4 regions of the Jeotgalicoccus sp. WY2 genome follow, and region 1 is predicted to be linked to each of the others. Evidence: riboswitches for the same ligand, from Rfam matches in the RefSeq annotation. Region 1 holds a riboswitch; each other region holds the start of a gene.

The links. A riboswitch is a leader RNA that binds a small molecule or an ion and turns the genes downstream of it on or off. The one in region 1 is predicted to bind S-adenosylmethionine.
Region 2: it holds a riboswitch for S-adenosylmethionine, as region 1 does, so the genes downstream of both, G4D76_RS08455 (methionine ABC transporter ATP-binding protein) here and metK (methionine adenosyltransferase) in region 1, are expected to answer to the same signal.
Region 3: it holds a riboswitch for S-adenosylmethionine, as region 1 does, so the genes downstream of both, G4D76_RS11920 (methionine ABC transporter ATP-binding protein) here and metK (methionine adenosyltransferase) in region 1, are expected to answer to the same signal.
Region 4: it holds a riboswitch for S-adenosylmethionine, as region 1 does, so the genes downstream of both, G4D76_RS15690 (methionine ABC transporter ATP-binding protein) here and metK (methionine adenosyltransferase) in region 1, are expected to answer to the same signal.

Annotation. Positions count from the first base shown of each region.
Region 1 covers NZ_CP049818.1:595,163-600,129, forward strand. Annotated here, with positions in the region: partial or broken gene G4D76_RS03335 (NAD-dependent succinate-semialdehyde dehydrogenase) at 1-6, opposite strand, end outside; gene G4D76_RS03340 (nuclease-related domain-containing protein) at 78-986, opposite strand; partial or broken gene metK (methionine adenosyltransferase) at 1,016-2,204, opposite strand; SAM riboswitch class I at 2,304-2,408, opposite strand; partial or broken gene pckA (phosphoenolpyruvate carboxykinase (ATP)) at 2,685-4,272, shown strand; gene G4D76_RS03355 (NUDIX domain-containing protein) at 4,514-4,819, opposite strand.
Region 2 covers NZ_CP049818.1:1,450,413-1,455,379, reverse strand. Annotated here, with positions in the region: gene G4D76_RS08475 (DMT family transporter) at 1-266, opposite strand, end outside; gene G4D76_RS08470 (MutS-related protein) at 371-784, opposite strand; gene G4D76_RS08465 (P-loop NTPase family protein) at 763-1,761, opposite strand; gene G4D76_RS08460 (DUF554 domain-containing protein) at 2,181-2,915, shown strand; SAM riboswitch class I at 3,062-3,160, shown strand; partial or broken gene G4D76_RS08455 (methionine ABC transporter ATP-binding protein) at 3,324-4,354, shown strand; gene G4D76_RS08450 (methionine ABC transporter permease) at 4,344-4,967, shown strand, end outside.
Region 3 covers NZ_CP049818.1:2,054,367-2,059,333, forward strand. Annotated here, with positions in the region: gene aroD (type I 3-dehydroquinate dehydratase) at 1-87, shown strand, start outside; gene G4D76_RS11900 (Spx/MgsR family RNA polymerase-binding regulatory protein) at 303-659, shown strand; partial or broken gene gcvH (glycine cleavage system protein GcvH) at 727-1,105, shown strand; gene G4D76_RS11910 (toprim domain-containing protein) at 1,202-1,609, shown strand; gene G4D76_RS11915 (thioredoxin family protein) at 1,641-1,874, shown strand; SAM riboswitch class I at 1,912-2,010, shown strand; partial or broken gene G4D76_RS11920 (methionine ABC transporter ATP-binding protein) at 2,092-3,113, shown strand; gene G4D76_RS11925 (methionine ABC transporter permease) at 3,110-3,802, shown strand; gene G4D76_RS11930 (MetQ/NlpA family ABC transporter substrate-binding protein) at 3,840-4,679, shown strand; gene G4D76_RS11935 (UbiA prenyltransferase family protein) at 4,729-4,932, opposite strand; gene G4D76_RS11940 (protoheme IX farnesyltransferase) at 4,967-4,967, opposite strand, start outside.
Region 4 covers NZ_CP049818.1:89,274-94,240, reverse strand. Annotated here, with positions in the region: gene G4D76_RS00505 (aminotransferase class I/II-fold pyridoxal phosphate-dependent enzyme) at 1-478, opposite strand, end outside; gene G4D76_RS15700 (MetQ/NlpA family ABC transporter substrate-binding protein) at 479-808, opposite strand; partial or broken gene G4D76_RS15695 (MetQ/NlpA family ABC transporter substrate-binding protein) at 792-1,158, opposite strand; partial or broken gene G4D76_RS00495 (methionine ABC transporter permease) at 1,282-1,879, opposite strand; partial or broken gene G4D76_RS15690 (methionine ABC transporter ATP-binding protein) at 1,932-2,944, opposite strand; SAM riboswitch class I at 3,005-3,104, opposite strand; gene G4D76_RS00485 (SprT-like domain-containing protein) at 3,148-3,552, opposite strand; gene G4D76_RS00480 (class I SAM-dependent methyltransferase) at 4,015-4,329, opposite strand; gene G4D76_RS00475 (putative RNA methyltransferase) at 4,386-4,847, opposite strand; gene G4D76_RS00470 (DUF3592 domain-containing protein) at 4,909-4,967, opposite strand, start outside.

The DNA.
Region 1 (4,967 bases):
TGTCATTTAATTCCCCTCCAAAATATAAAAAATCGTCCTATAAATAATTATAGGACGATTGGTTTCAATTTACAAAGTTACAGGCTCTGATCGATTAATGCATTCGCAATTTCATCCAGATCTTTAACTGTGTACTGGAATCTGCCGTGGAATACATATTTCAGGAAGAATGCTTCTAAATCTTCCTGTCCGACAATTACTCTGATCGAAGGGTCTTCCGAATAGTTGGTAATTGAATAGTTACCATTATCTTTCGGATTAAAGTAAATAATCGGTACGATATCATATTGTAATTTAAATTTATTTTTCAGTTTTTCAGCAGTCACTTTTGTTTCATCGATAATACCGTTGTAATGGTTAACCGAAACGTTTTCTGAATCTGCTTTTTCAAAAATTAAAGTTTGTTCTTTCTGCTTATCAAGTTCAAGCAGGTCGAAGAATGATTCAACATACGGTATTTCTTCAAACTGATTTTCATTCACACCGTGTAAAATGTGGCCGCTCCAGTATTTAGAATCAAGCAGATAAATGCCGGTACGCGTTAATACTAAATGATCGATTTTACGCGTGTTTGTGTAATTTCTTGATGGTAAATAAATGTTCGACAGAATAATCATATCTGTCTCACGGATTTTTTCATCTTTAACAAGTTTGTCTTTTAACTGTATTAAAGAAAGGTCTGTTAAATACTCGCCTTTATCTACAGTAAACTGATGCAGGCTCGAAAGTTTGTTGTCGAGTAATGTCGTATCGTTATGATACTTTTCGTTTAAAGTAGACATTTCTTTCTTGTGTCCTAAACGTTCCTCTTCATGTTCACTTTCATATTTTTCAACAAGTGACTCTTTTTCTTTCGAATAAGTTTGTTCCACAGTTTTCACTTCATTGCGGTGTTTAAAGTAATATACTAAAAACCATATTGCGATGATGAGAAGTACTGCTGCGACCGCGATAAATATCGGATCTGTAAAAATATCAGTATTCATATTATTCCTCTCTTTCCGAACTGCTTAAATTAGCTATTTCTAAGAAGATCTTTCAGCGCATCGACTTTATCGAGTTTTTCCCACGGTAAATCGATGTCCGTACGACCAAAGTGTCCATAACTCGCAGTTTGTTTATAAATTGGTCTTCTTAAGTTTAGCATATCTATAATACCATCTGGTGATAAATTAAACAGTTCTCTGATGACTTCTGTAATTTTTCCTTCATCGTATTTCCCTGTATTAAAAGTATCGACAGCTATAGATACGGGCTGTGATACGCCGATTGCATATGCCAGCTGAATTTCACATTTTTCTGCAATGCCGCTCGCCACAATATTTTTTGCAATGTAGCGTGCAGCGTATGCTGCAGAACGGTCAACTTTAGTCGGATCTTTACCGCTGAATGCGCCGCCGCCGTGACGAGCGTATCCGCCGTAAGTATCGACGATGATTTTACGGCCTGTAAGTCCAGCATCACCCTGCGGTCCGCCGATAACAAATCTGCCTGTCGGATTGATGAAATATTTAGTTTCTTCATCTAAGAGCTCCGCAGGAACAACTTCCTGAATGACATGTTCCAGCAGATCATCATAAATTTGAGTTGCCGGAATATTTTCGTGATGCTGAGTTGAGATAACGATTGTATCTACTCTCAGCGGTTTGCCGTCTTCATCATACTCAACAGTAACCTGTGATTTACCGTCTGGGCGCAGGTAAGAAATCGTGCTGTCTTTACGTTACGTACTTCTGTTAAACGGCGTGAAATTTTGTGAGCCAGTGAAATTGGCAGCGGCATGAATTCTTTCGTTTCATTTGTTGCATAGCCAAACATTAATCCCTGGTCGCCTGCACCTGTAGAGACACCTTGTGATTCACGTGTTTCAAATGCATTGTTTACACCGACAGCGATGTCTTCCCCGACTGCTCGATGCCTGTTAATACAGACATCGTTTTATAATCGTAACCGTACTTCGCATCGACATAACCGATTTCTTTTACTGTTTCTCTGACAGTTTTCGGAATATCAACGTATGTTTCCGTACTGATTTCACCGACGATCATTGCAAGCCCTGTATTTACTACAGTCTCGCAGGCAACGCGTGCGTATGGGTCCCCTTCAAGAATTGCGTCGAGAATCGCATCTGAAATCTGGTCTGCGATTTTATCCGGATGACCTTCTGTGACTGACTCTGAAGTAAATAATTTACGTTCTGACATTTATAAAAATCTCCTTTATAGCTGATTTAGCTATCTCTTCAAAAGCAAAAAATAAAACCTTTTTCTCCATATTAAACAGAGAAAAAGGCTCGCCCTTTTCCCTTATCGCTCAGAATTACTCTGCATTCTTTAGCACCTTTCTTGAAAAAGGAGGTTGCTCTGGCTTCATCGGGTTTGAATCCCTCCACCACCTCTGGATAAGAGATAACTTATACTCATCTTACAATATTGTGAAATTCAAATCAAGATTAACAAAGTGTTATTTGTGACAGGTTTAATCTCTTTAAAATTAATCTGCTATTTTAAAAACATATTCTTAATGTTTTATAAGCCATTTATAACTTATACTTATGAAATAACATTGAAAAATATATATCAATATACACATGCGTTATCGTATTATATGTGTAAACATAAAATCGAATGTGTTATACTAATTTCTAAATAGTTCGTTAATGACAAATATTTTGGAGGCGAATCATGGTTAATCATAAAAGTTTAATCGAAGGTCTTGTTAACAAACCTTCTACACACAAACAATTATCAAACGCTGAACTTGTCGAAGCATCTATTCGACGCGACGAAGCAGTTCTGACAAATACAGGTGCCCTGCGCGCGCAACGCGAATACGTGGACAGCACGAGAATACACTTACGCAGCCCGAAAAACCGGTTTTTATCGTAAGAGACAGTGTATCGGACAGCAAAATTGACTGGGGCGATGTGAACCAGCCGATTTCACAAGAAGTTTTCGATAATTTATTCGATAAAGTTACTACATTTAAATGACAAAGAAGAATTATTTGTCTTTAACGGCTATGCAGGCGCAGACCCGCATACACAGCTTCAACTTCAGGTTGTTAATGAATTCAGCTGGCACAACATGTTTGCGAAAACTATGTTTATCCGCCCTGAAACAAAAAAGAAGCACTGGCAATCGACCCTGAATTTACGATTGTTTCAGCACCGACTTTTAAAGCTGACCCGAAAGTTGACGGCACAGGCTCAGAAGTATTCGTACTTGTGTCATTAGAGAAGAAAATTATTCTTATCGGCGGTACTGAGTACGGCGGAGAAATGAAAAAGTCTATCTTCTCTATTATGAACTATCTGCTTCCTGAACAAGGCGTGCTCAGCATGCACTGCAGTGCCAACGTCGGTGAGAACAAAGACGTTGCATTATTCTTCGGTTTATCAGGAACTGGTAAAACGACGCTTTCTGCAGACCCTGAACGCGACCTTATCGGCGACGATGAGCACGGCTGGAACGACGACGGTGTATTTAACATCGAAGGCGGATGCTATGCTAAAACTATTAATTTATCAGAAGAAAAGAACCTGAAATCTTTAAAGCGATTAAATTCGGTTCAGTTCTCGAGAACGTTGTGATTGATGAAAATGGCAACGCTGATTACGACGATGATTCACTTACTGAAAACACTCGTGCTGTATATCCGCTTGACCATATCGACAATGCACGCATTCCTTCAGTTGCAGGCCACCCGAAAACAATTATTTTCTTAACAGCAGATGCATTTGGAGTACTTCCTCCAATCGCTAAGTTAAGTAAAGATCAGGCAATGTATCACTTCCTGAGCGGGTTTACTTCTAAACTTGCAGGAACTGAACGCGGTGTGACTACACCACAGCCGGTATTCTCAACATGTTTCGGTTCTCCATTCTTACCACTGCACGCAACAGTATATGCAAACATGCTTGGTGATTTAATCGACAAGCATGACGTTAATGTTTATCTTGTAAACACAGGATGGACAGGCGGCGAATACGGTGTTGGTAAACGTATGAACCTGGCACACACACGCTCAATGGTCAGACGCGCTATCAGCGGTGAATTAGAACTTGGTGAATTCGCTGAAGATGAAATGTTCGGTCTGTCAATTCCTAAATCAGTAACTGGTGTACCTGAAAACATTCTTGCACCAATCAACACTTGGGAATCAGCTGATGCTTACAATGAAAAAGCACAAGCACTTAAAGAGCAGTTTATCGAAAACTTCAAAAAATTCGGTTCAGAATCAGCAGCGATTGCTGAAAAAGGCGGATTTTAATAATATTTGAATATATTAAATCCCGGGATAAAAATTATCCCGGGATTTTTTTATCGTTCTGTTGTTTTTTGATTAGCCGATGACACGGTATTGGCTATACAGAGCGTTTGTATGTACTCTATTGATTTCACATTGTATATGCAGCTCTTTCTGTAGACTCTGTTCATTTCACATTGTCTACCAAACATCCTAACAGCAAAAAACCGGAACAACATATGTTGTTCCGGTCCACTATCACTCGCTACTGACAGCCGTTTTCCCTGACTTCATTATATAAATAAACTACACAATCATCTTTCAGGAGCAGGCTTTTATCTTCTTCAGCAATGTCATCGATATGATTGACGAGCATCGGACCATTTGTTTCATGGTAGTGTTTCAGCTGGTCCAGCCGCTCGATGTTACAGCAGAATGCTGCTTTACTGAATGTTTCATCACCATCATGAACGGTATATGTACCGACAAAGTGCAGATTCCCTACCAAACCGCCGGTTTCTTCATAAAGTTCACGTTGTGCACCTTCGACGAGTGATTCACCTTCATCCACTTTACCGCCCGGAAATTCGAGCCCTCGTTCTTTATGGTTCGTCAGTAAAAACTGGCCGTTAAAAACTTAGGAATAATCAGGACATGTTTCGTATTTTCAACGTAACTGTTTTCCAATGTGACACGTCTGCCTTCATGATCAGTAAATG
Region 2 (4,967 bases), 860 kb from region 1:
GGCACAAGTGCCAGTATTAATGCTGCACTGGATGCATCGATCATCGTCAGTGATATTGCCAGCAATGAATGGTGAAGCACAACGCCAAATAATGTTCCTAGCAGAGTATAAATCCATTCCTGTTTAGTCATCCGGCGGAAAGAACGTGTCAGTATTAAAATACATAACGTCGTTACACCGGCAATCATTACACGGAAAGCCGTCATCGTCGCAGGAGGTAATTCAGTAACCAGAAGTTTAAGAATAACAATATTTAAACCCCACAAACCATGATGATAAACACTAATAGATAAATGAGCATATTTTTATTTTGCTTCATTTTACATCCCCATTCTATTTATAGTATCCCTTCTGCTGAATCAGTTATTACTCACTTTTCCTCTCGCTTCCTGATATACCGCTTCAGGAATTCATATAATCTCAATAACTCAATCGCATTTGAACTGGTTGCAATTCCGTCTTTAATTTTATAATCAAAATTAATATCATCACCAGCCAGCTCTTCGCTGAAATGGTAAAAATCAAATTCTCCATCCAGTAACTCTGTCAGCTCCATATCGTGTGTTGCTGCGATTAAGCAGACATTTTCTTTTTCATGCAGATATCTTAAAAATGACTCTCCTGCAGCCAGCCGTTCAATCGTATTTGTGCCTTTGAATATCTCATCAATAATACAGTAAACAGTACCGTCAAAATCTTCAATTTCGTCGACAATCCGCTTCAGTGATTTTACTTCGCTGATAAAGTAACTGTCGCCTTCGATTACACTGTCGGTAATTTCCATCGACGATATGACTTTCCCGGAGTATATTTAAATAGTGTGCTGGTGGATGTGTTTAATGCATTACTGATAATTACATTGATACCCAGTGCTTTCATAAATGTTGATTTGCCTGCTGCATTGGAACCAGATAATAAAATATCATTATTAAAATTAAGTTCATTATCAACAGCATCTGCAACGAGCGGATGATACAGTCCCTCGGTTTGTATATATGAAGATATTTCTGTTACGGGCACTGTATAATAGGGCAGCGTTTCTCTCCACATGGCGAGGCTGTAGTGCAGATCGAGCGAAGCAGTGTAACGCCATCCTTCTTTATATAACTCATGGTTCTTATTCAGTGTCCGGTTAGCAGTGTGATAAAGATGATAGTCTATTAAAAACATTAATTTAAAAGCATTAAACATCTGAACACCAGCATTCAACTCTCCTGCACTGTCATCAGTAACAAACAAAGGACCCATTAAGGCCAGTCTTTTCAGACCTTTGCTGTTGAATTTTGAATTCAGTTTTCCGGCAGTGACAATAATATTAATCGCATAAAAAATATCCGCGTAGTCCAAACCCGTTGAACCTTTATGCTTCTGTGATAAATATGCATTTATGCCAAAGCCCGCCAGTATAGTTAATAATGATAAAAACGGATTAATTAAAAATAGAAACACACCGATAATCGGCATCAATGAAAATAGTATAAACAACGGATTATACTTCTTCACCGGCATAAATTCATACATGAACTTACTCGTGTTTGAGTTTACGGACCTCCCGAGTTTAGCCAGCCGGTATGATATCTCTTCCCGGAAACCCCGATTATTTTTGATTTTATGTAATAAATCTTCAGCTATAACATGATTTTCTGATGAGTTTCTGAGCACTGCATATAAATTTTCAGTGCCTATCGTTGTAAATGTATAGTTTATTTTGTCCATCAGCTTGCTGAGATCCAGGTCATTCCACGTTTCATCATCCACCACGTTCCTGTCATCCGTGTGCTCCTGTTCCATAATATTAACGAAGTAGTTATAGTAATGAACGTAGTATTCAGGCTTTGTTTTTAACCTGACACGTCTGTCCCATAATGTTTTAGTATCTTTTTTCAGTTTAAAGTACTCAAATATTTTTATAATCAGTGAATCACAATTAAAATCATAACAACGATAAAAATATACAGCGTCTGTATGATAATCACCTTCCTCTTAGATGTGCAATTCTTTACTGATAATTTTATCATTAATACGAAAATATACTACAAAAGTAAAGCTTTATGTAATGTTATTAATTAAATACAATATTTATAAACTATCCAACTATTCCGGATAGTTGATTTAATATATCACCCCCGTCACCGTTATGATATTTAGTTTAGATATTTATAGAGACGAGGGGATTTTGCATGGCGCTGTTTGGTACTATTGTAGATGCTTTAGCTATTATTTTAGGCAGCATCATCGGTCTTTTTTGGAAAAATATAAATGAAAATATGAAAGTTACTATACTCCAGGCATTATCAATTACCATACTGGTTATCGGTATAGATATGGCACTGGAAGCCAACAGTATACTTATTGTAGTCGTTGCCAGTCTCGCTCTCGGTTCCATGCTCGGTGAAAAATGGGATATTGAAGATAAAATGAATCACTTCGGTATCTGGCTCGAAACAAAAACAGGCGCTACTGAAGGCGGTGCTGCAGCGGCTTTTGTCACTGCAACATTAGTCTATGTCGTCGGCGCAGTCAGCATCATCGGTGCCTTGGACAGCGGACTCCGCAATGATCATACCGTACTCCTAACAAAAGCGTTAATTGATGGGGTACTCGCTATTTTCCTGACGTCCACTATGGGCATCGGAATTATGTTCTCGGCCATTTCCGTATTTCTGTTCCAGGGAATTATTGCATTGTCAGCATCTCAAATTATCCGCTTTGTACAACCTGATTTGATGGAAGAGATTATTGTTGCTATCACAGGCACAGGCGGTATTATGATTATTGCGATCGGTATAAGACTGCTCGGACTGTTGAATATAAGAGTAGCGAATATGCTGCCTGCGATACTGTTTGCAGTGCTGTTTGTAACGATTCAATATTACTGGGATACAATCAGCTTATTCTTTGTACAAATGTTCTAGTTTCAAAAGAAATAAGTACTTATGGGAGATAAACAGTATTAAGCAATGTATTTCTAGCTCTCGTGAAATTAATTTCAATTTCCTTATTGACTTTAATACCACTCTGCAATATAGTTAGTTTAAATTAAATAATCAAATAACTTACTTTCTTATCAAGAGAGATGGAGGGACTGGCCCTATGAAATCTCGGCAACAGACATTATGTACTGTGCCAAATCCTGTAGCAGCACGCTAAAAGATGAGAAGAGCGAATATACATTGGCCTCTTCTTATATTTTAAGGAGAGGTTATTTTCTTTTTACAAAGAATGTATATCTGGTTTTTAAAAAAACACCGGTCATATACTGGTGTATTTTTATTACATTTTTTAATTCCTACTATTTAGCTATGTTTAAGGAGCGTTTTTTAATGATTGAGTTTATCGATGTAGACAAAACGTATGACGGCACCGATGCACCGATTCATGCATTGGATGATATTAATTTCAAAGTCGGCACTGGAGAAATTTACGGTGTGGTCGGATACAGCGGGGCAGGAAAAAGTACGCTGATTCGCTGCGTCAATCAGCTGGAGAGCGTGTCGGCTGGACAGGTTATCGTAGATGGTAAAGATTTAACAGCACTGACAGCTCCCGAACTGAGAGTGACGAAAAAACGTATCGGCATGATTTTCCAGCATTTTAATCTGTTAAATTCAAAAACATATATACGAACGTAGCGATGCCGCTGATTTTGAATAAGACACCTAAAAATGACATTAAAAAACGTGTCGCCGAGTTACTCGAATTCGTCGGTTTGTCTGATAAAGCTTCACAGTATCCCGACCAGCTGTCGGGCGGACAGAAGCAGCGTGTCGGCATTGCCCGTGCACTTGCAACCAATCCGTCAATTCTGCTCTGTGACGAAGCAACATCTGCTCTCGATCCAGAGACGACTGAATCCATACTTGAACTTTTAAGAAAGATTAATAAGGAGTACAACATTACAATTTTACTGATTACACATGAGATGTCCGTTATCCGTGATGTCTGCCATAAAGTCGCAGTGATGGAAAACGGCAAAATTATTGAACGCGGTTCTGTCTTCGATGTATTCTCTAATCCTAAAACAGAAACCGGCAGACGGTTTGTTAACACAGTCATGCAGACAGAACTGCCAGCCTATGTCCGGGAGCTGATTCAGGAACGGGACAACGATCAATTTATTTACAGAATAAACTTTATCAATAAGCTTGCAGTGAAACCGTACTTATCACAAATCAGCAAGCTGTATGATCTGGATGTGAATGTGCTGTTTGGCAATATTACTGAACTGCAGGGCGTGCCGTTCGGCAATTTAATCGTTCAGTTCGACGGTTCAGCAGAAGAGCTCAAAAAAGCATTGCTTTATTTAAAAGAAAACGATGTATATTACAGCGAGGTGAATACATATGCTGGTTAGCTGGAGCACTATATTAGAAGCGTTTTTAGAAACGGTTCAGATGGTGAGCATTTCATTTATTTTTTCTATCATACTTGGACTGCCACTCGGTATTCTATTATACGTGACAAGACCTGGTCAGATTTTAGAAAATAAAATTATTTTCACAGTGCTGAATGCTGTAATCAATATCTTTAGATCACTGCCGTTTATCATCCTGCTTGTTGCGATAATACCGGTCACAAAACTAATCGTCGGGACATCAATCGGAACGGAAGCTGCTATTGTACCCATGGTATTCTTTGCCGGACCGTATATTGCAAGACTCGTAGAGAGTTCACTCCTTGAAGTAGATGAAGGCGTGCTGGAGGCAGCGGACGCTATGGGTGCAACACCAATGCAGACAATAATTAAATTCGTGCTGCCGGAAGCATTCGGCTCTCTGATAGTGAATTTCACAATTTCCATTATCGGCTTAGTCGGTGCATCTGCGATGGCCGGCACGGTCGGCGGCGGCGGTATCGGTGATTTAGCGATAACATACGGCTATCAGAGATTCGATACAGTCACAATGCTGATTACAGTCATCATCCTGATAATTATGGTTCAAGGCCTTCAGTCAGCTGGTAATAAG
Region 3 (4,967 bases), 970 kb from region 1:
TCTGCTTTTACATACGGCTTTATAGCGAGAGGTGCGGCACCGGGACAGATTCACGTTACAGAATTACGTAAAACTTTTACAAAATAAAATATTAAGCAATTTTTACATCCGCTTAACAGCAGCATAATAAACCGGTGGTAGAGTAAGAACTAGAAGATATAAAAATACAACTCTTCTCCCCGGCCCCCTTGTCCGCGACCTTCCCCTGAGGTTTCGGACTTTTTTCATTTTTACATATGTATAAATTAATTTATCTGGGGTATTATAAAAGTAAGAATTATTTCTTATTCGGGAGGATAACTATGATTACATTTTATGAATACCCTAAATGCACAACTTGCCGCAAAGGTAAAAAGTTTTTAACAGATAACAATCTGGAGTTCACTGTGATCGATATGGTTAAGCATGTACCTGCGAAAGATACATTAAAAGGTATCCTGGACAAATCATCCCATCCAATTGATGATTTCTTTAACAAGCGCGGTACTAAATTTAAAGAGCTGGGCCTGAAAGAACGTATGGATGACCTCAGTGAAGAAGAAAAACTGGAGCTTCTTGCAAGTGACGGAATGCTGATTAAACGCCCAATGGTGGTACTTGATGATGATGTATTATTAGGTTTCAAAGAGGAAACTTATAAAAATGCATTACTGAAATAATTCCTCTTGCTTAAAGTGTGTTAAATATGTAACAATGAGTATGATAAGTTAAAAGGGAGGTTTTAGCGTGTCATTACCACAAGATTTGAAATACAGTGAAGATCATGAATGGATTAAAGTTGAAGGCAATACTGTTACAATCGGTATTACTGACTTTGCACAGTCTGAACTTGGAGATATCGTTTTTGTCGAGCTTCCAGAAGAAGGCGACGACATCTCTACAGGTGATTCATTCGGCAGCGTAGAATCAGTGAAAACTGTTTCTGAACTATGCACCAGTGTCTGGTTCAATAGTTGCTGTTAACGAAGAGCTTGAAGACAGTCCGGAGCTTGTTAACGAAAGTCCATACGAAGGTGCTTGGATGCTGAAAGTTGAACTTTCAGATGAAAGCGAATTAGATAATCTTCTTGACGCTGCTGGTTACCAGGCAGTAATCGAGAAATAATAACGTCAACTCTGGACTTTTGTCCGGAGTTTTTTTAAACTGGTATTTATTGCTTAAAGTGAATTTATATTAAAAATTTAACTAAGGGTGATACGAATGAATCTTTCTGATAAAGTACTCATTGTTGAGGGTAAAACGGACAAACGCAGATTGGAAGAAGTGCTGGTGGAGCCTGTACAGATTATTTGCACATTTGGTACGATGGGTATTTCAAAACTTGATGAAATTATTGAACAGCTTGGTGATTCTCAAATTTTTATTTTATCCGATGCGGATAAAGAAGGAAGAAAAATTCGTAAGTGGTTTAAAAAACATCTAAGTGAAAGTACACATATTTATATAGATCCGAAATTTGGAGAAGTTGGACGCTGTCCGCATGACTATCTCGCAAACCTCCTCTTAAGACATGGATTTTATGTAGATACGAGCCTAATAATGAAAGGTAAGTTTAATCGTGAAGGAAATAATTTCAACGGAAGATATATTAAAGAATATACGGGATAAGGAACGCTACATTATTTTCGGTTTTGCCACAATGTGTAAAACATGTGATATCTCTGAGACGATGCTCAGTGTCGTTGCTGAGACGAAACAGATTTCCTATGAACGTATCAACTTAAATTTTTATACAAGATTGATCGAATATTATCAGATTCGTTCTGCACCGGCATTGCTGCTGTTTAAAAATGGAGAACTGGTCAAAGAAGTTTATGCGTTCCAGTCTGTTCCTTATTTAAATGAAGTGCTGGAAGAATTTCTGTTTGACTAATGTCGAATAGTATAATATAGATTTAATCAAATATTAACTCTTATCAAGAGTGGTGGAGGGATGTGCCCTTTGAAGCCACGGCAACCGTCACTGTGACAAGGTGCCAAATCACCGGATTGATATCCATAGATGAGAGGCATAATGAACGTTTAAAAGCCTACTCATTTTTGGAGCAGGCTTTTTTTATTGTTTCACTAGAGAGGAAAGGGAATTCTAAATGATAGACATTAGTAATGTTACTAAAATATTTAAAACTAAAAATCAAAATATAACTGCAGTGGATAATGTCGGATTAAATGTTAAAGAAGGTGAAATCTTCGGTGTTATCGGCTACTCGGGTGCGGGAAAGTCCACACTAATCCGTCTACTAAACGGACTGGAGCAGCCGACAGATGGAACTGTTACTGTAACGGGGGACGAGATCAGTCAGATGACGATGAAGGAGCTGCGTAAAAAACGCCAGAAAGTATCGATGATTTTCCAGCATTTTAATCTGCTCTGGTCGCGTACAGTCGCTGAAAATATCAGTTTCCCGCTGGAAATCGCAGGGATGCCGAAAAAACAACGTCAGTCACGTGTAGCGGAATTAGTTAGACTGGTCGGACTTGAAGGGCGCGAAAATAACTATCCGAGTGAATTGTCGGGCGGTCAGAAACAGCGTGTCGGTATTGCGAGAGCATTATCTAATGAACCGCAAGTATTGCTGTGTGATGAAGCAACGAGTGCGCTCGACCCGGAAACAACGGATGAAGTCCTCGATCTGCTCGTTAATATTACGAAAAAGATGAACTAACTATCGTCTTAATTACTCACGAAATGCATGTTATTAGAAAAATATGTGACCGCGCGGCTGTAATGGAGAACGGTAAAGTTGTAGAAGTCGGCCCGGTTATCGAATTATTCCAGAATCCTCAATCTAACGTAACGAAACGTTTCGTTAAAGATGATATTTCGGATGATGACCATACGGTTGCGATTGAAGAAATTAAAGCAGCATTCCCGACATCGACAATCGTCAAGTTGACGTTTGTCGGTACGCGTACCAAATCTCCGATTGTGTCACAGGTCATTAAAGATTACGGGCTCGATGTGAATATTCTCTCGGGGAATATTAAACAGACGAACCAGGAATCATACGGCCATCTGTACATTGCTCTTGATATTAATCAGGATACACTCGAAAAAATTACTGCAGAGTTTAAAAAGCATGACGTCACGCTGGAGGTTGAAAGCAAATGAGTGAATTTCTAACAGCATTTAAAGAAATGTTCGCTTTCGAAAACGTGAAGTGGGATGCAGTCCTTGAAGCGACTTACGAAACAATATATATGACAGTAATTGCAACAGCGCTGGCCTTTGTTATCGGTTTAATACTGGGAATCATTCTCTTCTTATCGAAAAAGAATGACAAGGGTCTAGCGAAACCAGTATACGGGGCAACATCATTTATCGTTAACCTGTTTAGAGCGATTCCATTTATCATTCTAATCATTTTGATTATGCCGTTTACAAAAGCAATTATGGGAACGGTAATGGGTTCAAACGGTGCGCTGCCTGCACTGATTATCGGTGCGGCACCGTTCTTTGCACGCTTAGTTGAAATCGGCCTGAAGGAAATTGACAAAGGTGTGATTGAAGCGGCTGAATCGATGGGTGCCGGCACTTGGACACTCATTTGGAAAGTGCTGATTCCGGAATCACTTCCAGCATTAATTTCAGGAATTACAGTGACATCAATTATGCTAGTCGGTTCAACTGCAATTGCCGGTGTTATCGGCGCAGGCGGTCTTGGTAATCTCGCATATATGGTCGGCTTTACTAGAAATCAGCCGGATGTCACACTAGTTGCAACTGTAGTAATTCTGGTCATCGTATTTATCATCCAAATTATTGGAGACTTCTCATCAAGAGCAGTTGATAAACGCTGATCTACAAATAAAAAATATAATGAAAAGAGGCTATTACATGAAGAAGATATTTGGTATTGTCACTCTGTTTGCACTCGTATTAGTTTTAGCGGCATGCGGTAACAGTTCGGAATCAGAAGGAACAGAAGGCAGTGCTGAAGGCGAGCCTGCTGAAATCTCAGTTGCGGCGTCACCTGCACCGCACGCTGAAATTTTAGAAAAAGCAGCTGAAATTTTAGCTGAAGAAGATATCACAGTAAACGTTGAAATCGTTAACGACTACACTACACCGAATAGACTGTTGGCTGACGAAGAAGTAGATGCTAACTTTTTCCAGCATACACCATACTTAGACGGTGAAGTGGAGTCCCACGGCTATGAACTTGAGAGCATCGGCAACGTGCATATCGAGCCAATGGCAGTATACTCAAATGACTATGATTCACTGGAAGATATTCCAGATGGTTCGACAATTTTAGTATCGAACAACCCGGCTGAAGAAGGGCGTTTCTTATCATTCTTCGTTACTGCCGGTTTAGTAGAAATCGAAGAAGGCATTGAAATTCAGGATGCCACATTCGATGACATTACAGAAAACCCGCACAACTTTGAATTCGATAACAACACTGCACCTGAACTGTTAGTAAATATGTATGAAAATAACGAAGCACCTGCAGTAATAATCAATGCTAACTTCGCAATCGATGCAGGCTTAAACCCTGTTGAAGACTCAATCGTTGTAGAAGAAGGCGACTCGCCGTACGCTAACCTTGTTGCTGTAAGAGCAGGCGACGAAGAACGTCCGGAACTAAAAAGACTGATTGAAGTACTGCAGTCTGAAGAAATGGTTACATTTATTGAAGAAGAATACGGCGGCACGATTATTCCTGCACAATAATATACAGAAAAAAAACTCTGGGCTGACTAAATGTCATTCCAGAGTTTTTCTATATTGTGAGTACAATCATCAGCATAAAGAGGACGATTAAATATATTAATGAGTATTTCAAATTCATATTGGCCCAGCGCTGTTTATCATCAGTACGGTATCCTTTTACTGATAAAATAATCCAGCCGCTTGTTAAGAGTATCGACACGGCGAAGAATATCCAGCCGAATGTTCCGAGTAAAATGAACGGAACAGGAAGCATTGCAATGACTAAACAGGTTCTGTCCGATGTGGCAT
Region 4 (4,967 bases), 510 kb from region 1:
CTTTTAGCTCCGCTTCCAGCGAATCAAAATCCGGCAGGTAGCTGTTTTCTTTAAGCAGCGGCATATCAATCAGTTTCGCCTGTGCAAGTTCCACTGCGGTAATATAATCTGCGTAGCCCGGATTCGGCAGCATAATACCGGCGCCCGGATTGACGTGTGCCAGAGGAAAGTTCACCAGCGCATTTTTCGTCCCGAACAGTATCGCAATATTTTCGTCCTTCAGATCCACATCATAAGTTCTTTTGTAAAATCTTTTAATGCTGTCTTTTAATTCAGGTTTACCGCGGAAGGCACCGTACTTTTGATTTTCTTCTTTATCGATTGCTGTCTTTACTGCATCAGTAATGACTTTCGGCGTTCTGCCGTCGGGAATACCGACGGCGAGGTTTAACAGCGGTTTGTCCCCGACTTCCAGCTCAGCATTCATCATACTGCTGAAGTAGCTCGGGCTTAATGAGTTTAATCGTTCGCTCGCCATTTACTCATCCTCCTCTGGTTTATCGAATCCTTTAAAGTCAGCATCGATCACTTCATTAAACGCTTCGGACTCTACTGCCTTAATTAAATCTTCTTCCATTTTAGTGCCTGCATCATCACCGTTAATTACAATCTGGTTTCTGAAGTTTTCGTTCATGTTTTCTAAAGTTAATGCATCGTCCAGGTTCATTTCACTGGCAAGTGCAAAGTTACCCGGCACAAGTGATAAACCAATCTGTTCAACACTTCTCGGCAACTGACCGGCATCCTGATAAATAAACTCAAGATTTTTCTTATTATCAATTATGTCTGCTTCATCGATAGCAAACATATCTGCATCTTCTAATTGTAATCAAACCCGCATCCTGCAGTGTTAAAAATCCGCGGCTGGAGTTAACAGGGTCTAAAGGAAGGGCAACTTCACTGCCTGACGTGATATCTTCCAGTAAACTAAATTCACTGCTGTACAGCCCCATCGGCGCTGTCGGCACCTGGATGATATTTTTTAAATCAGCATCATTTTCTTCATTAAAACTTTCCATAAAGAGCACATTCTGAAAGAGGTTAGCATCTGTCTCCGTTGGCGAGCGCATTATTCGGCTGAATGTAGTCGCTGTATTCAACTATTTCAACAGAATAACCCTGCTCTTCCAGCACCGGCTTTAATGCGAACGATGCCATATCGGCAAAAGGCCCGCTTGAAGCCCCGATAGTAATGACTTCTCCCTCATCCTCATATAAAAGAATACTGGTACCTAATATAACGACTAATGTACCGATTAAAAATATTATAATTCCGCGCATTTATCTTTCCTCCGCTCTGTTAGAAATAAAGTCTCCGGCCCACTGGACGATTTGTACAATAATAACAAGTACAATTACTGTCACAATCATCGTCAATGTGTCGTAGCGGTAATAGCCGTATCTGATAGCAAGGTCACCGACCCCGCCGCCGCCTACAACACCGGCTGTTGCACTGAATGCAATAATCGAAATAATCGTCAGCGTAATTGCCTGAGTGATGCTCTTCTTCGCTTCCGGCAGAAGAACATCTGTCACGATTAAATAAATCGGTGCGCCGCCTGCGATACTCGCTTCAATAACACCGTCACTCACACTGTTAAAACTGGATTCAACAAGACGTGCAAAAAGCGGCACGGCAGCAATCGACAGTGCAACACTGGCAAAAACAGGTCCGTGTGAAGCATTAACGAGCCATGTTGCAAACGGCATAATTGCCACGATTAAAATTATAAAAGGGAAAGACCTGATTATTTACGAGCCAGCCCAGTGTGGCATTTAACGGTTTAATTTTAAAAAGCAGCGGATGCTGTGTAATATAGAGCAGAATACCGAGCGGCAGTCCGATTAGTACTGCAAAGAATATTGAAATTGAGACCATCAGTGCCGTTTCTAAAAGTGCGCGGTACAATAATGGCCAAAGCTGACTGAAGTTATCCAATATAACCCACCCTTTCTATGCCGGAAGTATTATCGATATGTGTTTTAAGACGCTCGATTTCTTCAACTTTTCCTGAGACCTGAAACATTAAAAATCCAAGCGGCTTTTCTTTAATATATTCGATTCTGCCGTTTAAAATACTAATACTTAAATCGAAGTCTCTGTAGAGCTGATTTAAATAGTTTTCTTCAGCATTTTCACTCAAAAACTGAATTGTAATGACTTGATTTTCAGGCGTTTCTTTAATTTGTTCCGGCACTTCAAAATTATATATTTCCTGCACGAAATCTTTTGTAATTCCTTCTTTAGGATGACTGAATACATTGTAAGTTTCGCCGCTTTCAATAATTTCACCGTCGGACATCACACCTACACGGTCGGCAATTTCTTTAATAACTTCCATTTCATGAGTAATAATCACTATCGTAATGCCGAGCGTTCTGTTAATACTCTTTAAGAGATTTAAAATACTTTTAGTCGTATCTGGATCAAGTGCACTCGTTGCTTCATCACATAAGAGAATATCGGGATTATTGGCAAGCGCTCTCGCAATACCGACACGCTGCTTCTGTCCCCCGCTTAAATTTGCTGCATTGATACTGGATTTATCGTTAAGACCGACGAGCTTTAAAAGCTCTTCAATTCTTTTCGGCACATCTTTTTATTGTATCTGCTCGCTTTAAGTACAAATTCAATATTTTCATATACTGTCTTTGATTCAATTAAGTTAAACTGCTGGAATATCATGCCGATTTTCTGGCGTCTTATTCTTAAATCCTTAGATGATAATTCAGTCAGATTGTCGTCACCAACAATAACTGTGCCCGTCGAAGGTTTTTCAAGCAAATTAATCAATCTTACCAGGGTACTTTTCCCAGCGCCGGAATAGCCGATCAGCCCAAAAATTTCACCGGTTTCAACTTTTAATGATGTCGGTTTTAATGCTTCAACATTTCTTCCTTTTAAATGATACGTTTTTGAAACGTTATTCAGCTGAATGCTCATGAATTCCCTCCTATGTATATTAAAAAACGCCATTTATCTATATAGACAAATGGCGTTTTGTGATTATCTTCCAAGCCGCTGCCTGCAGGAATTAGCACAGTACTTAAAAAGCCTGCTGAGACTTCACAGGGCCTGATCCCTCCGTCTCTCTGGATAATTTCATATTTAATTGTATTTCATACTAGAGTAACTTGAAAAAATAGTCAAACAATTTTTAATAACTTGTTATCAGAGTGATTCAACCATGCCTTTATAGATATACTTTCCACGGCAATGCCTGCAAATATAACGTTTGTTATAGCCCTTGACTCTTTTCGTAAATTGATAGCTGCATTTTTGCACTCATATAAATAAGCCTGCCCTTTATATTTATATGTTCTGGTTTTGGCAATACCGAGACGCTCAAGTGTTTCGGTAAATTCCCGGTCTGAATCTCTGTAAGGTTTCTTTAATGTGTAAAGTGCGTAATGCACGCACTCATGATAAAGCACATCTAGAATAGTTTCCTTGGAGTTGTTAATAAGAAAGCTGTGTGACATTACAATTTCTTTTGATACAACTTTTCTGTTTTGCAATTTAATCTGAAATGCACCGAGCTTAGACTTCATTTTTCGACACTCTGATTGGAATATCGAGCTCGAGACCGAAATTGTCCCTGAGAATTTATCGGCCCAGTTATGTAATTCACTATTGTTCATAATATGTTCACCTTCTTAATGTTTTAACCGCCTTAAAAAAGGCAATAAAAAAAGGGAGATCTAAAGTCTCCCTAACAGATAAATAATATAATATGATATCTAGGCCAAAGGCACTATCGAAGAACGACTAGTTAATGATATGAAGAGTATAGCTTTAACTTATGTTTGTGCGTTCTGTTATGTATTTCTTAATGTATTTCATTATATTTTAATGTTCAGCATATTTCAAGGTTATTAGCCTAATTCTTTTGCTTTGTAACCTGTTTGTAATAAACAGGGTAATATTTCATGGAAATTCGTTTTCTTTAGTGTAATTATTACCTATACGGTTTTAAATAGCAAGTTATTAACTGAAATTATTTTGAAAATATTTCAGCTGTTCTTTTCTTCTTGTGCAATAACGATATGCATATCTACTGTAATATCTTTATCGCCGCTACTTATAAATGTTTCAATCTGTGCATCATCTGCATGCCAGCCAAGCGGCGTCATGGAAATTAAGTCCTTCAATGCTGAAGCATTGAGAGTTTTCTTATAAGTAATACGTTCTTCACTTACTACTTTAACATTTCTCTTCATCAATTCAAGTGTATCGTTATTTTCATATTCACTTTCACCGGTATTATTGAACAGTTCATTACGCAATTCCTTTAAATATCCGCTTCCCGGAATCACTTTTATAATCATGCCGTCTTCAGTTAAAATTCGTTTAAATTCAGCGTAATTGGCAGGGGATAAAAAGTTTAATATAAACTTGCATGATTTGTCAGCAAGCGGCGGATTTGCAAGATCTCCGACAAACCATACCGGCCCCTCATAGTTTTCGCAGCCATCATGACACCTGCTTTTGATATATCAAGACCGACGCCTGTCAGCGTTTCTGTGTTTACCTTATGCTGAATCATCTTTAAATGAGAGCCTTCACCAGACCCTGCATCAAACAGCAGTGAGTTTTCTGCCGATTGGTTTGTTATGATGTCAGAAATTCTATTATGTATCGGCGCATACAGTTCAACTTTGCTGATAATTCTATGACGCGCATCAAATAATGCATCATCGTACTGTGTATTTACAGGTTTCTGAAGCAGATTCACATAGCCCTGCTTTGCGAAATCGAAAGTATGATTATTAATACAGACTAAACTGCTAAGTGCTCGGACTTCAACAAATTCGTGACAAAGCGGACATCTTAATTTACTGCTTATATGTTCTGCTGCCGCTGCGCTTTTTCTCTTTTTTTCATTTAAATCTCCTGCCTGACTTATATTAAAATAGAAATATTACTGCACCGATCAAGAAAAATATCATTCCGATAAAACCTGGTA